DNA from 2 places in the Desulfoluna sp. HI9BLuna genome. Region 2 is predicted to be linked to the other one. Evidence: riboswitches for the same ligand, from Rfam matches in the RefSeq annotation. Region 2 holds a riboswitch; the other holds the start of a gene.
What was found. Region 2 has a riboswitch for cobalamin ahead of thiC (phosphomethylpyrimidine synthase ThiC). Riboswitches for the same ligand answer to the same signal wherever they lie in the genome.
Positions count from the first base shown of each region.

Region 1 (7,440 bases), 1.9 Mb from region 2:
GTTGCCAGCACCGTGACGCTCATGTCCCGGAAAGAGGCGGTTTTTTTGCTGAAGTTGTCCATGTCGGCACCGGTGAAGAGAAAGCTCGTGGTCTCCCCCTTGATCCCCAGCATGGCAACAATGTCCTGCTTCATACCCTCAAAGCCCCCTTCGTGGGCCAGGCGCCAGCACTGGGGCGGCATGTAGTTGTTGCCCACGGTGGTGATGTTCTCCCGCCAGCCGTCCAGGGTGGAGAGAATGGTCTTGGGGGATGTGAAGGTCACCTCCAGGCTCCTGGAGGGAAAATCGTAGAGGGTGGCGTGGTTTAAGCTGGCTTTCTTTACATACGCCAGGTCCAGGGGAACCGGCGTACGATCGATTATCGCATCGGGGTGGATCTGGTTTTTCCGAATGGAAAATTCTGCGGAATAGAGGTTTGACGAAAGCCAGGAGACAAAATAGCCCACATGGGTGGAGGCCCTGCAGGTGAGCTCGCAGGGATAATAGTCGATGCGCTTGTTTTTGACGGCGGGAATCGATTCAAAGGCCGGGTTGGCGTAAAGAAGCTCTGCGGCCTCTTTGTCTCCCCCGCATCCATAGATGACGTCCGGTTTGAAGTCGATCAACTCTTTGTCCGTCATGGAAATCACGGCGCCGTCCCGTTTGATCCCGTGGGGGATGCCCCCGGCCAGCTTGATGAGTTCCTGCTGAAAGGAGTCGGCCCCGGGGGTCATGATGCTGGTGCGGCCCATGAGGCGCATCACCCGTTTGCGTTTGTCAGCCGGAATCGCCGCCACTTTTTTCCGGATATCGGCAAGGATCTGCCGGTTGTCCGTGATGATTTTCTCCGCTCCTGCCTCGCAGCCCATGATGCGTCCCATGAGCCGCATCTGCCCGAAGGCCTCGTCCACGGAGCCCGGGTCAAGCTGCACAACGAGTACGGTGCCTTCAAGGGCCTCAATCATCTCCTTCTGGATGCCGGAGACAAACACCAGGTCGGGGTTGAGTGTAAGCACCTTGTCCACCGAGGGCCTGAAGAATCCGCCCACCACGGTTTTGGTGTTGGCCTCAGCGGGCCAGGTGTCGTGGAGGGTCACCCCCACCACCCGATCCTCGGCTCCCATGACAAAAAGGGCCTCGGTGAGGGACGGCACCAGGGACACCACCCGTGTGGGCGGCTGGTCAAAGGTGACGGTACGGCCCGTGGAATCGGTGATGGTGACAGCCCGGGCAACGGGTAGAAAAACAAAGAGAAAAAGAGTAAGGACGGCCGCTGCCATCCCCCGGCGGATCCATGTCATGGTCGGGTTCCTGATTGCGTGGCGTAAACGATAATGACTCCGCTTGTCTCCAGCGGCCCTGCCGGGGCAACACGTTTGGAAAAATTGACAAACAGGCCTTGAATATGGGGGTACTCGATTCGAGAAATATCCGGGTTAGTCCGGTGCAGCCTCGTTTCCATCGGGAACGTACACCATGGAACCGTCTTCCAGACGATAGGCCACGCCCATGCGATGCCCCTCCCCTTCTCCCATGGTTTTGGAGACCTTCAGCGCTTCGATTTTTCGCTTGGATTTGGTAATGATCTCCATCTCCCCGTTTTTGTTTTTTTTGACGATGGTCATCTCGCTCTCTTCGTTGAAGAGGTCGTGGAGACGATAGGTGGAAAACAGGGTCACGATGAGCCCCACAATAAAGACCAGGCCGATGTCAAACAGGTTGGCCACCCCGTCCATGGGGTCCGAGGCCATGGGCCTCCCCTGATTTCCGCCCCCCACGGCGTAGCGTCGTTTTTTCAGGTACCTCATGCCGCCTCCCCGGCAGGTGCCCCTGTTGTCCCGTTGCCCGATGAGCCTTGCGGGGTTCCGGCCAGGGCTTCGGTGGCCACCTCCATGTTCAGGAGGTCCTCATCGGCCCAGCGGGTCTTGATGACGAGGAACAGATAAGCCAGGAGTCCCACGGCAAGGCCCACCACCGTGGTGGTAAAGGCAATGACCAGCTCCGAAGAGAGCATGGACAGGTCCCCCTGTCCCAGGGCGGCCAGCCCCGTTCCCATGGGGATCAGTGTGCCGATGAGGCCCAGGCCCGGGCCCACGCGAACCACCAGGCGATACACGTCAAGAGAGGAAAAAAGCCGGCGCGTGGTGTCCTGAAGGAGTCCCTCCACCTCAAGGGTCGAGGCGCCGCCGTTTTTTTCCAGGAGGCCTTTGAGCCGGGCCACATAACGGCTGACCCGGGGCGTGGTATGCAGGTCATGGTCGGGCCGGAAGAACACATCCGGGCCGTCGTTTTCCACCGCCATACGATGCCTTCGTACCCATTCGGAAAAGAGGGCCCCGGCACACACCACGGCCCAGAAGGTGAGAAAGGCCAGAAGGATCAGGACCGGGTAGAGAAGGGATGATGAGACCACATAGATATAACTTTTGATGAGAGCTGCCGTTTGCACGTACGAATCCTTAAAAAAACGTCAATGGGTATGGACAAAACGATCCAGAAAGATGCCGCCCCCAAAGAGGCAACATGCAACAATGGCCGCAGCAATAGGTGCGTTCCCCTCGCCGCGGGCCGAATCGGCTGCGCCGGATGCCATGGCAAAAACATCCGGCAACTCGGAGACATGGGGAACCACCAGAATTGTCAGGAGAAACCAGAGCGCCGCAAGGACCATCATCGTTCCCATGACGTGGTGAGGGGTACCGAACCGGGCCCCCAGGCATCGGGTGGTCAGAAAACCAACCGATGCAACGAGGACGAAAATCCCCCAGGCCATGGCGGTCATGCCAAAAGCATTCTCCGGGAAAAGCCCGATAACAAAGGCGATGGTCAGCAGAATAACCCCCATGCACACCGGGCACGGCAGGGCAAAGAGCAGCCATCCCCGCACGGGCCCTGATCCCTCGGCAGGTTTTTTCAGCAAGGCGGAGCCCCACACGAGGAGAAGCGAGGCCATGGCCGCGTGAACGGCCATGGCCCACTTCACCAGGTGTTCTACGATAAGGAGCTTGTTTAACAGATTGACACGGGTAAGGAGCAGGTAACACCCGGCGAACAGGAGGGTATAGGCCAAAGCCGCCACTGCGATGAAGGCAAGGCGGCGGCTCTTTCTTTGCGACCACCCGCAGGCCAGGCCGATGCCGCATTTGGCGGCGTACATTCCCATGGTAAAGACCAATCCGGCAATCAGGCTTTTCCATTCCATGGTACGTGTACTCCTTCCAAATCATACGGCAACGGAGTGGTCTCCGTCGGGTTGCGTAAAGCCGGGATGGAGGGTGCGGGCGTGAAAACAAAAAAATCCCCGCACCTGTAGGTTTAAGGTGCGGGGATCCGTATTTTCCCACAAAAAAAGCGTGACACACGATCTGTGCATGCATCGCGGCATATCTCAGCCTTTACCACGGGCATCGAGACATCTCCATCCAGGCAGGTCTTCTGACTCGTGGATCGTCCCGTCCGGCGCGCCTTCCCGAGTGTTTAACAACTCCCAGTGGCATGGTGGCCAAAACAGTCCCCACTTACAGCGGCGGGTCCGTTCCCGAATTTCACGGGATTCCCTATTCTCTTCTCCCCTTGAGCCATGCAAAGGGAAAAGCACCTGAATTTCTCGTTTACTATTCCATAGAAATGTCCTATGTCAAGGATAATTTTCCCTGTGGGGAGAATCCGGCAATCAGGCTCGAACCCTTTGGATTCAAGCATATCCAAAGATATGCGCGGACCCGGTTTCGTGGGAGGTCATGGATAACATCATGAAAAATCGAGCCTTACGCACCCTTTTCCTTCTCGCTTTGGGCGTGGCCTGGTGCGGCCTCTTCGCTGCCCGTGTGCAGGCCAAAAGCGTCACCGACACCACAGGCTGTATTGTTGATCTGCCGGACGCCCCCAAAAGAGTGGTGTCCCTTGCCCCCAGCATCACCGAGATCGTTTTTTCCCTGGGCAAGGGAGATCTCCTTGCCGGGGTCACCCGATACAGCGACTACCCTGCGGCAGCACAAAAACTTCCCCGGGTCGGCAGCTATATCCGACCGGAGCTGGAGACCATTGTCTCCCTGAAGCCCGACCTCTGCCTGGCGGTGAAGGACGGCAACCCGGATAAAGTGATCCAGCGTATCAAGGCCTTCGGCATCCCCGTGTACACGGTCAACCCCGACGGTATCGACACGATTATTCGTTCTATCAATGAGATAGGCAACCTCCTTAATGCAACGAGTGAGGCCAGAACCATCACCGATGCCATGGGCGCGCAGCTGGAGGCCATTGACCGGACCATTGCCGGGGCATCCCATAAACCCCGCCTCTTTTTCCAGATCGGGATCTCCCCCATCGTCTCCGTGGGCAAAAACACCTTTTTAAACGAAATGATCCGCCGGGCAGGGGGAGAAAACGTCGTCACCAGCAAAACGCCCTACCCCCGGTTTTCCAAGGAACAGGTCCTGGCCCTGGCACCGGAGATGATCATCATCACCTCCATGGCCAGAAACGACGACTTCGACACCATGAGACAGGAGTGGGCAAGCTGGCCGTCCCTTCCCGCCGTTCAAACCAACAACATCCATGTCGTGAATTCGGACATCCTGGATCGCCCCACCCCGCGTGTGGTGGAGGGCCTTGCCATGCTGGCGGCCCTGATCCATCCCACCCTTTTTGAGGAGGCGGCCCGGTGAACGACACATCCAGGGTACGGGGGCGCCTGCTGAAACGAATCCTCCTCATCACCGCCCTGCTCTCCATGGTTCTTGGGGCTGCGGTTCTCCTGGGCCTGGCCACTGGGCCTTCGGGTATCGACCTTACGCCTGTGGCACAGCTCATAACGGGTGATTCCCAGGCAGACAGCCTCCAGATTGCCATCATCGAGCGCATCCGGTTGCCCCGGGTGCTCATGGCCCTGTTCTGCGGGGCAGTGCTCTCCTTAGGGGGGCTGGTTTTTCAGGCCCTTCTGGGAAACCCCCTTGCCGAGCCCTATATCCTTGGCATCTCCGGCGGTGCGGCCACCGGTGCCATCATGGGGATCCTTGCCGGATTTGCCCGTGTGCCGGGGGTCAGCCTCACCGCCTTTGCCGGCAGCATGGTCACCCTCTTCCTGGTGCTTGTCCTTTCACGGGGCGAAAGCCGGGTGGGCCGGGACGCCATGCTGTTATCCGGCGTCATGGTCAACGCCTTCTGCTCGGCGGTGATTATGTTTCTCATCTCCATTTCCGAAGAGAACAAGCTCCACGACATCATGTTCTGGCTCATGGGAGACCTCTCCTCAGCAGACATGCCCCAGGTGGGCATGGTGGCCCTTCTGGTACTGCCCTGCTTTGTGGTGATCTTTCTTCTCTCCCACAAGATGAACCTCATGCTCATGGGGCGCGAGATGGCAAGGGCCATGGGGGTCTCCATCCGGCGGACCACCCTTATCCTTCTTATCGCCACCTCGTTCATGGTCAGCGCCATGGTCTGCCAGAGCGGCCTCATGGGGTTTGTGGGCCTGGTGGTGCCCCACATCCTCCGGCAGGTGTTCGGCTCGGACCACCGGGTGCTGGTGCCTGCCACCATCGTGGGCGGAGGCGCCTTCATGGTGATCTGCGACCTGCTGGCCCGTTGGATTCCCCGGGAGGGAGAGATTCCCGTGGGGGTGATCACCGCCATGATCGGGGCCCCTTTGTTCATCATGCTTCTTAAAAGGAGGGCCCGATGATGACACGCAACAATGCGGCCACGGCAGCCAGCCTTTCCACCCGTGAACTCTCCACGGGCTACGGCAGCCATGAGGTGCTGACGGACATCACCCTTTCCGTTCCCCGGGGCTCCTTTTTTATCATCGCAGGCCCCAACGGCACGGGCAAAACCACCCTGCTGAAATGCCTGGCCGGGCTTTCCCGCCCTCGAACAGGCGAAGTGTCCCTGGAAAATACCTCCCTGTCCCGGATGACGCGGCGGGAACTGGCACGGCGCATCGCATTTTTACCTCAATCGGTGGAGAGTGCTTTTTCTTTGACGGTACGGGAGGTGGTGCTCATGGGGCGGGCGCCCCACCTGGGCATGCTGGGCTTTCACAAAGATGAAGACATGGCCCTTGCCGAAGAAGCCATGGCCTTTACCGATGTCCTGCATCTGGCAGACCGTTCGGTGGAGGCGCTGAGCGGCGGGGAAAAACAACGGGTCTTTATCTCCAGGGCTGTGTGCCAGCAGCCCGAGTTCATTCTCCTCGACGAACCCACCTCGGCCCTGGATCTGGCCCATCAGGTGCGTGTCATGGATTTGATGGAGAGGTTGAAGCTGGAGCGGGGAACCGGGGTGGTGATGGTCTCCCACGATTTGAACCTGGCGGCCATGTATGCCGATACCCTCTGCCTGATCCATAAGGGCACGGTGTCGTCCTTGGGGTCGCCGTCCCAGGTCCTGGAAAAAGAACGGCTGGAAGCCGTCTACGGGTGCCGCCTCTTTGTGGAAGAGAGCCAGGCGGCCTCAAGCTTGCGCATCACCCCCGTCCCCGCTCGATTGAGCAAGGGCGTGGCGAGCCATTGAGGGGGGCTCACCCCTTGCCGGACAATTCTCCACCAAACTCCGGGTAAAGAAGGTTTCTGCACTCCGGGCAGATCCCATGGGAGAAATCCGCCTCGGAATGATGGGAGATGTAGGCCTCCAAAGGATGCCAGACGCCCTGTTTGTCGCGGATTTTTTTGCAGGAGCTGCAAATGGGAAGGATCCCCTTGAGGGTCCGGATTTCAGCCAGGGCTTTTTCAAGATCTTCCATGGCCCTGTCCCGCTCAAGCTCGGCCTTCTTTTTTTCCGTGATGTTAATGACGGTCCAGAGGATAAAAGCTGGCGGCCCTTCGTCGTTTAACAGTGGGGAAATGCGCCCCTGGAACCACTGAAGGTCCGATGGCCCGCCCCCGGGGTTGTCTTTCAACGTGTCAGGCACGAGGCTGTACTCCACCACCTGGATGGTTTCCGTATCAAGGGTGAGATGAATCATGGAAAGGTAGTGTTCGGCCAGTTCCACGGGAAGCACCTCGTGAAGCGTTTTGCCTTTGAGATACGCAGGGTCATCGTAAAGGCTCCGCTCGATGCCCCCGAACACCTCCAGATAACGCCCTTTCCGATCCATGATAAAAACCGGATCCGGAAAATGTGCCACAATGGAAACAAGGTCCTGTTTCCCCCACGTTAAATCCTGCATCCCTCGTAACCTCCCCCCAGTCAGCCGAGACAGCGCGTTAACCCATCGTTCCCATGGTGTGTTCCCCCTATGTCGAGCCTGCCTGAACAACACAAAGAGGTCAACATGAAACATCTGGCAAGGCGCTCCGGACTTGCCTAAGGAACCATATTGTTATTGCCATTCATGACGAGTTTGTTTAATGTTTGCCCGAACGCGTGCCGTCATATAATCAATGCCGCACGTCTTCAGGGTATCCTCCCTGAGGGATTGTTTTTGCCAGAGCCTTGGATGCCAAGTCATGTATGTAAACC
Region 1 covers NZ_CP186555.1:6,079,405-6,086,844, forward strand. The annotation lists gene ACOYW0_RS24680 (helical backbone metal receptor) at 1-1,280, opposite strand, end outside; gene ACOYW0_RS24685 (DUF2149 domain-containing protein) at 1,416-1,787, opposite strand; gene ACOYW0_RS24690 (MotA/TolQ/ExbB proton channel family protein) at 1,784-2,428, opposite strand; gene ACOYW0_RS24695 (DUF2162 family putative transporter) at 2,450-3,181, opposite strand; cobalamin riboswitch at 3,388-3,596, opposite strand; gene ACOYW0_RS24700 (ABC transporter substrate-binding protein) at 3,732-4,646, shown strand; gene ACOYW0_RS24705 (FecCD family ABC transporter permease) at 4,643-5,662, shown strand; gene ACOYW0_RS24710 (ABC transporter ATP-binding protein) at 5,659-6,492, shown strand; gene ACOYW0_RS24715 (PAS domain-containing protein) at 6,500-7,147, opposite strand.
Region 1: linked by a shared signal. The riboswitch ahead of ACOYW0_RS24695 (DUF2162 family putative transporter) and the one ahead of thiC (phosphomethylpyrimidine synthase ThiC) in region 2 are both predicted to bind cobalamin.

Region 2 (7,440 bases):
TGTTTGTGTCAACGTCAAAGGCCCTCGGCTTCAACACGGATGAGCTGATTTATGTGAACCATGCCTCAAGGTGAAAAGGGGGGGGCGATTCACCGGTCCCGGCAGCTCGGTCTTATAATGGGTTCATTTTTCCCAGCTCCACAGGTTCGATACGCACCACGGTAAACTCCCGCAGCTCACTCATGTGTTTCCACAGGATGTCATGCCCTTTGAGGTGCCGAAATCGGCGAACTTTATCCAGCCAGGCCCGGCGCTCTTCATCTGTTGCCGGGCGGCGTGCTCCGGCTTCGCAGACCAGGCGTATGGCGGGCTGACTCTTAAAACGTCCCCTCCACAAAGCGCTCAACCAGAATCCGAAACCCGGGGCCACAGCCAAGATGCTCATGCGCGGGTCCTGATCCAGATTGCGCCTCATGCTTTCGGGGAATTTTTCGAAGTAGTACCCTTGCTTTTCTCCGGTGAAAAGAACGGACCCGATGGGAGAGACGCGGGGACTGCCGTCCGGGTCCACCGTTGCGATGGCTGTGTGGGTGACTTTGCCGAAAAGGGATACGACGTCCGACCAGGGGATTTCAGGTTTCATGGTTTCCTCCGTTTTCAGGTGCCGGTTGCTGGCAGGTGGTACAGTTCGTTTTTCACCAGGTTGATGAGTGCGTCCCGCTCGTCTCCGGCAATGGCAGGCGCCACCATGCGCGTGCCCACAAAAAGGGAATACCCGATACGGGACAGAAGGCGCGCCCTGTCGGCATCACCGGAGACTTCCAAAAAGATGTTGAACAGGTAATCCATGCGCATGGCATCGACCCGCTCCAGAAATCGCAGGGCCAGGGCATCCCGCTGTGCCCATGCCCGAATGCTTGTTTCAGGGCCATGGGGCAGGTTGTTGGAGCTTTCCACAATGGCATCGAAGCGCGCAACCGCGTTGCCCGCGGTGTTTGCCAGTTGCATATTCTCCACCGTCCAGTTTTCCACCCAATGCTCCAGCATGCGCTCCAGGTAGTCGCTTCGGCCTTTAAAGTGGTGATAAAACGACCCCTTGGTGACATGCAGGGTGTTGCACAGGGCATCAATGGTCAATTGCTGAATACTGTGCTCCGCAAGGAGGTTAAGTCCGGCGTCCAGCAACTCAACGGCGCTGCGCCTGGCCTTTTTCTTCTCTTTGTTCTGTGGGTTGCTCAAAGCCGCTCTCCTTTTATTTAATACCATACGGTATGGTATGTTTGCATGGTGGCTTGCTGAGAGTCAAGGATAAGTGGAGAGTATTTTTGAAAAAGGTGGGGGGTAGCAGCCATGGGTACACCGAAAACCCGAGGGGCAGGAAACAGCATCATATAACAGGGGACACGCTTTTTAGGGCCAGTGTTTTGCTGGAACGAAGGGACAGATTGCGCTGGACTCAGTAAATGTGTCTGTGAGATACTTGCTGAGTGTATCTGCCTTGAATTAATGATAAACCCTTCTGGGTTTGTCTCCCCCATGCCGCCCGTCACAACCTCGCCTCACCATGCTTAATCTCACTGGTATAACCGTGTCCCCAAGGGCGACGGGAAAGGAAAAAAACGACCCATAACCCCATGAATCAAGGAGAAACGTCATGAGCACGAAGTTGCCGGTTTTCGCCTTGTTGTTTTTTTGTACCATGGTTGGGCTGCCCTCGGCCGGGCAGGCTGCCATGAAGATGACCACCGAGGTGCCCGCAGGCATTTCCACGCCGGACAAGCTGGAGACCTCCATCGGGGTGCTCACCGGTTTTGATGGGGTGCCTGATGCGCCCACGATCCAAAAGGTTTACGACCAGCTTGATCTCCAGCGTGCGACCCAGGCCTTTCTGGCCACCATTCCCATTGCCTCGATGTATGCCATGGAAAAAGGGCTTCTGGCATTCGGACCGGCAAACAGCACAGCCCTTCTCTTCGAAGATCTCATGGACTCCAAAGCGCTCTGGCTGACCCCGAACACCGTGTCGGTATATATGGCGGCCTGGATGGAGCTTGGCGAGGAGCCCATGGTCATTGAGACTCCGCCCAATGTGCTGGGGTTCATCAACGATGCCTGGTTTCACTATGTCGTGGATTTCGGCAACGCGGGCCCGGATAAGGGTGAGGGTGGGAAATTGCTCATCGTACCGCCCGGTTACAGGAAGGACGTGCCGAACGGGTACCATGTGGTAAGGTCAGACACATACGGGCATTGGGTGATCTGGCGGGGATTTCAGGTGGATGGCTCGCCCAAACCGGCTGTGGATGCAACCAGAAAGGCGTTTCGGATCTACCCCCTGTCAAAAAAGGGCAACCCTCCGGAGATGGCATTCGTGAATGTATCCGGTACCTACCACAACACCATCCACAGCATGGATTTTCATTTCTGGGAGGAGATCGACGCGCAGATCCAGGCCGAACCCGTGCAAGGGCTTGACCCTGAAATCCGTGGGCTCCTTGCCTCCATCGGCATTGAAAAGGGTAAAGAGTTCGCACCGGACGAGCGCATGAAGAACATTCTCACCGATGCCGCCAAGGTCGGTTCGGTGACGGCACGGGCCCTGACGGCCGTGCCCCGGGATCAACGCCATTACCTTTATCCGGGAGAGCGTGTCTGGACAAACCCCTTTATCAAGGGGCGCTACGATTTTCTTTTGGATGGTGCCCGGTTGCTGGATTCCCGGGTGTACATGCATTTTTATGCCACGGGGATCACCCCTGCCATGGCAAAAAAGAACGTGGGCAAGGGCTCGCAGTACGCCATTGCCTATCTCGACAAGGATGGCAACGCCCTTGACGGAAGCAAGACCTACAAGATCAACCTTCCCAAAGACGTACCGGCCAAGAATTTCTGGTCCTTTACCCTCTATGACAACCAGACCCGCGCCATGCTGCAGACCGACCAGCGTTTTCCCGGCATCGACAATCTTCGGAAAGGCCTGAAGCCGCGCAAGGACGGATCATACGATATCTACTTCAGCCCGAAGCCACCCAAAGGCCAGGAGAATAATTGGATCCAGACCGTGCCGGGCAAGGGGTGGAACACGATTTTGCGTCTCTACGGCCCCCTGGAGTCGTTTTACGACAAAACCTGGAAGCCCGGAGATCCTGAACTGGTTGAGTCGTCGAGCCTGTAACGGTCCCCTGGTGCCCCGCTGAGTCGGGTCCGATCAAAAATGAGTCGTCAATAAAAAGGGCCCCATGGGAACGATTCCCATGGGGCCCTTTGTGTTGTCTCTTTAAGCGCGGAAGCTTATGCGGCTGCAACCGTTTCGGTTTCGGTTTCAGTTGCGGCGGTGCTTCGGGCGTTAAGATCCGCTGCAGCAGTAAACAGCACGTCGGTGGAGCTGTTCAGCGCGGTTTCGGCGGAGTCTTGGATGACGCCGATGATGAAACCGGCGGCCACGACCTGCATGGAGATCTCATTGGGAACACCGAAGAGGCTGCAGGCAAGGGGGATCAGGAGGAGCGAGCCACCGGCCACACCGGAGGCCCCGCAGGCGGAGACGGAGGCGATGATGCTCAGCAGAAGCGCCGTTGCCATGTCGACCTGAATGTTCAGGGTGTGGACGGCAGCCAGGGTCATCACGGTGATGGTGATGGCGGCGCCGGCCATGTTGACGGTGGCACCCAGCGGAATGGAGACGGAGTAGGTGTCTTCGTTGAGGTCGAGGCGCTTGCACAGGTCCATGTTCACGGGGATGTTGGCCGCGGAGCTGCGGGTGAAGAAGGCGGTGACGCCGCTCTCACGCAGGCAGGTGAACACGAGAGGGTAGGGGTTGCGCCGGGTCATGAAGAAGACGATGGCCGGGTTGACGATGAGTGCGATGATGAGCATGGCACCCAAAAGAACCTGAAGCAGGTGGGTGTAGCCGGAAAGGGCTTCAAAGCCGGTGGTGGCGATGGTCTGTGAGACCAGGCCAAAGATGCCCAGGGGGGCAAACCGGATAACCAGCTTGACGATGCTGGAGACGCCGTTGGAGACGTCGTGCAGGAAAGTCTTGGTTGCTTCACCCGTATGCTGGAAGGCGATGCCCAGGGCAATGGCCCAGGCAAGGATGCCGATGAAGTTCCCCGTAGCCAGGGCGTTGATGGGGTTGTCCACGATTTTGAAGAGAAGGGTGTTGAGAACCTCCCCGATACCGTTGGGCGGTGTGGCTGCTGTGTCTGTGGCCACCAGGGTCATGTTGGTGGGGAAGAGAAAACTCAAGGTGACGGCTACGAGTGCCGCCATAAAGGTTCCCACCAGGTAGAGGCCGATGATGGAGCGCATGTTGGTGTGGGTGCCGCGCTTCTGGTTGGCAATGGAAGAGGCGACGATGACAAAAACGAGGATGGGTGCAACGGCTTTAAGCGCTTTGACGAACAAGCTGCCGAACAGGCCTGCGGAGTTTGCCGTATCCGGTGATACCTGAGCAAGGATGACACCTGCAATGATCCCGATCACAATCTGCAGTACCAGGCTTCCCGAAGCGATTTTTTTAAAAATCCCTGTCACTTGATTCATGAATTTCCCCCAAAGTTGGTTAAATATTCCTTAATTCCACTATCACCATTTCATAGGGGAAATATCGCTTATATGTCAATATTTTATTTCCATATAGGCTTATTCGTAACGAGGGCGTTATGTTTTTACGCATTCATGAATCTGAGGCCGAAATGTAGGTAGGAGGAGCTTCAACATTGTAAAATAAAGGCCAAATGGAGTTGTGAAGGAACATGGGGCGGCGAGATTGGAATCCCTTTTGGGGGAGTCGTAAAATTTGGGATGCCTATTGGTATGCCCTGAAACAGCCGGTACATTTAAGGTGCTCGAATAAAGTGAAAGAATGCGTAAAAACAGTCTTGCCAACTATCTGAAATCTTAGATAATGTTTCTTAAACGTTCTCTTTGGACGAATGCTTTTTTAAGGCCCTGATGGGCAAAGCGCATCCTCACGCCGCCTTCAAGGTGCTTTTCGCTACCCTTGTCGTCGGAGTTTTTTCCCCTTGACGCCCTTTGCCGGTTTCGTGTAGAGGATGGACAGTACCCGGTAACAGGGTACACATTCAATTTGTCATACGGTGTCATGCAAACGGAACTACGGTGAAAATCCGTGACGGTCCCGCCGCTGTAACCGGGTGGCCCGGCGCAGGTTGGTTTCTCCTCATCATGTGAAGAGATGCCAGCGGTCACTGCCTCTCCTGAAGGGGGGCGGGAAGGCGCGTCGGGAGCTCTTACCCCGGAAGTCAGAAGACGTGCATGAGACTCACGTGACCGAGTTCGATGGCAAAGGGCTCTGAGGTATATCTATGTACCTCAGAGCCCTTTTTTTATTGCCTGAAATCGGTGCGTTTCACCGGCACGGGTTGGTGCTGGTGGGAATGATCATGAAATTCCGGCGCTGTCTGTTTGTACTCCTTGCTTTCTTTCGACAGACGGATTTCATGGCGGCATCGGGTGATCTCCCGGGTGGAGCCGGGGCGCCGTCGGAGTCGGTGGCCGAACGAATCATGGTGGCGGTACTTTATATTTATGAGCCCGCCGATATGCTTGTAAGGAGAAGAGATACAATGGCTGTAGACAAGACCCAGATTGAATTGGCCCGGGAGGGCGTGGTTTCCCCCCAGATGCAGCAGGTTGCCGAAAAAGAGGGGCATGCCCCCGAGGTCATCCGTGACCTGGTGGCCAAAGGGGAGATCGTTATCCCCAACAACCCCAAGCACAAAGGCCCTGCCGTGGGCATCGGTACCGGCCTCCGTACCAAGGTAAACGCCTCCATCGGGACCAGCTCCGATATCTGCGACATCAAGAGCGAGATCGAAAAAGCCCTGGCCGCAGAGGAAGAGGGCGCCGATACCCTCATGGAACTCTCCGCCGGGGGGGACCTGGACCTTGTCCGCCGCGAGGTGCTGGCAGCCACCAACCTTCCCCTGGGCAACGTGCCCCTTTATCAGGCCTTCAAGGAGACCGGGCGCAAGTATCAGGATCCCTCCAAGCTCGACCCCGAATACCTTTTCGATCTCATTGAGCAGCAGCTCGACGACGGCCTCTCCTTCATGGCCATCCACTGCGGCATCAACCAGTACACCATTGAGCGCCTCCGCGCCCAGGGATTCCGGTATGGCGGTCTTGCCTCCAAGGGCGGCACCTTCATGGTGGCCTGGATGGACGCCACCAAGCGTGAAAACCCCCTTTACGAGCAGTTCGACCGCGTCTGTGCCCTCATGAAAAAATACGACGCCGTGCTTTCCCTTGGCAACGGAATCCGTGCAGGTGCCATCCACGACAGCCACGACCGCGCCCAGATGGCCGAGATGATCATCAACTGCGAGCTGGCCGAGCTAGGTCGCGAGATGGGCTGCCAGATGATGGTGGAAGGCCCCGGCCATGTGCCCCTGGATGAGATCGAGGGCAACATCATGCTTGAAAAGCGTATGAGCGGCAACGCCCCCTACTACGTCCTCGGCCCCATCCCCTGCGACACCGGCGCCGGGTACGATCACATCACTGCGGCCATTGGCGCGGCCAGCTCCGCCCGTTTCGGCGCAGACCTTATCTGCTACATCACCCCCGCCGAGCACCTGGCCCTGCCCACGGTTCAGGATGTGCGTGAGGGCGTGCGCGCCACCCGCCTTGCCACCCGCATCGGAGATATCGCCAAGTACCCCAACCGCCGCGAAACCGAGAAGCTGGCTGCCATGGCCCGTCGCGAGATGCGCTGGGACGATCTGGAAAAACACCTCCTTTTCCCGGAGGTGGCCAAGTCCATCCGTGCAGAGCGCACCCCCGAGCAGGAAGACACCTGCACCATGTGCGGTGACTTCTGCGCCATGAAAAAAGGGATGGAGGTTTTCCAGCCCGACATCAAAGGCGACAAGATCTACAAGGGGTAACCCAGGTTCGCGAATGCTCCAACCCTCGTACCTCGGGTTGTCGCATTCGCTGACGGGCTGTGCCCGTGATCAACGGTACGGGTTATTGACGTGTAGCCATTCAGCTTACAATGCCTCCGGTGGTCCTGCCGGAGGCAAGTTGAATCGTTACAAAGACGATTTGTTACGAACGACCATTTTGGTCCCCATGGTGCCATGTCTCCAACCACTGGCATCATGGGGGCGCATGTTTTGACTGGATTGATTGAGGAGGGGTTCTGAATGACATTGCTCGAAAAGACCATCGGTTCCATTGTGGGGATCGATCGCGGGATTGAGACGCTTGCCCTTGCCCGCCTGGCCGACCAGGCGCGGCCCCAGGGGAGTCTTGGGGTGCTGGAACCCCTGTCCGCCCGCCTTGCAGCCATTGCCGGTAAAATCGATGTGAAGCTCGAAAAGAAGGTGGTGGTGACCTGTGCCGGAGACCACGGCGTGGTGGAGGAGGGTGTGAGCCTGTTTCCCCAGGAGGTCACCGAGCAGATGGTCCACAACTTCGTGATCAAGGGCGCCTCCATCAACGTGCTGGCCAAGCACGCCGGGGCCGAGT
Region 2 covers NZ_CP186555.1:4,227,351-4,234,790, forward strand. The annotation lists gene ACOYW0_RS17115 (lipocalin family protein) at 1-74, shown strand, start outside; gene ACOYW0_RS17120 (pyridoxamine 5'-phosphate oxidase family protein) at 113-583, opposite strand; gene ACOYW0_RS17125 (TetR/AcrR family transcriptional regulator) at 598-1,179, opposite strand; gene ACOYW0_RS17130 (DUF1254 domain-containing protein) at 1,595-3,115, shown strand; gene sstT (serine/threonine transporter SstT) at 3,232-4,485, opposite strand; cobalamin riboswitch at 5,013-5,238, shown strand; gene thiC (phosphomethylpyrimidine synthase ThiC) at 5,532-6,854, shown strand; gene cobT (nicotinate-nucleotide--dimethylbenzimidazole phosphoribosyltransferase) at 7,116-7,440, shown strand, end outside.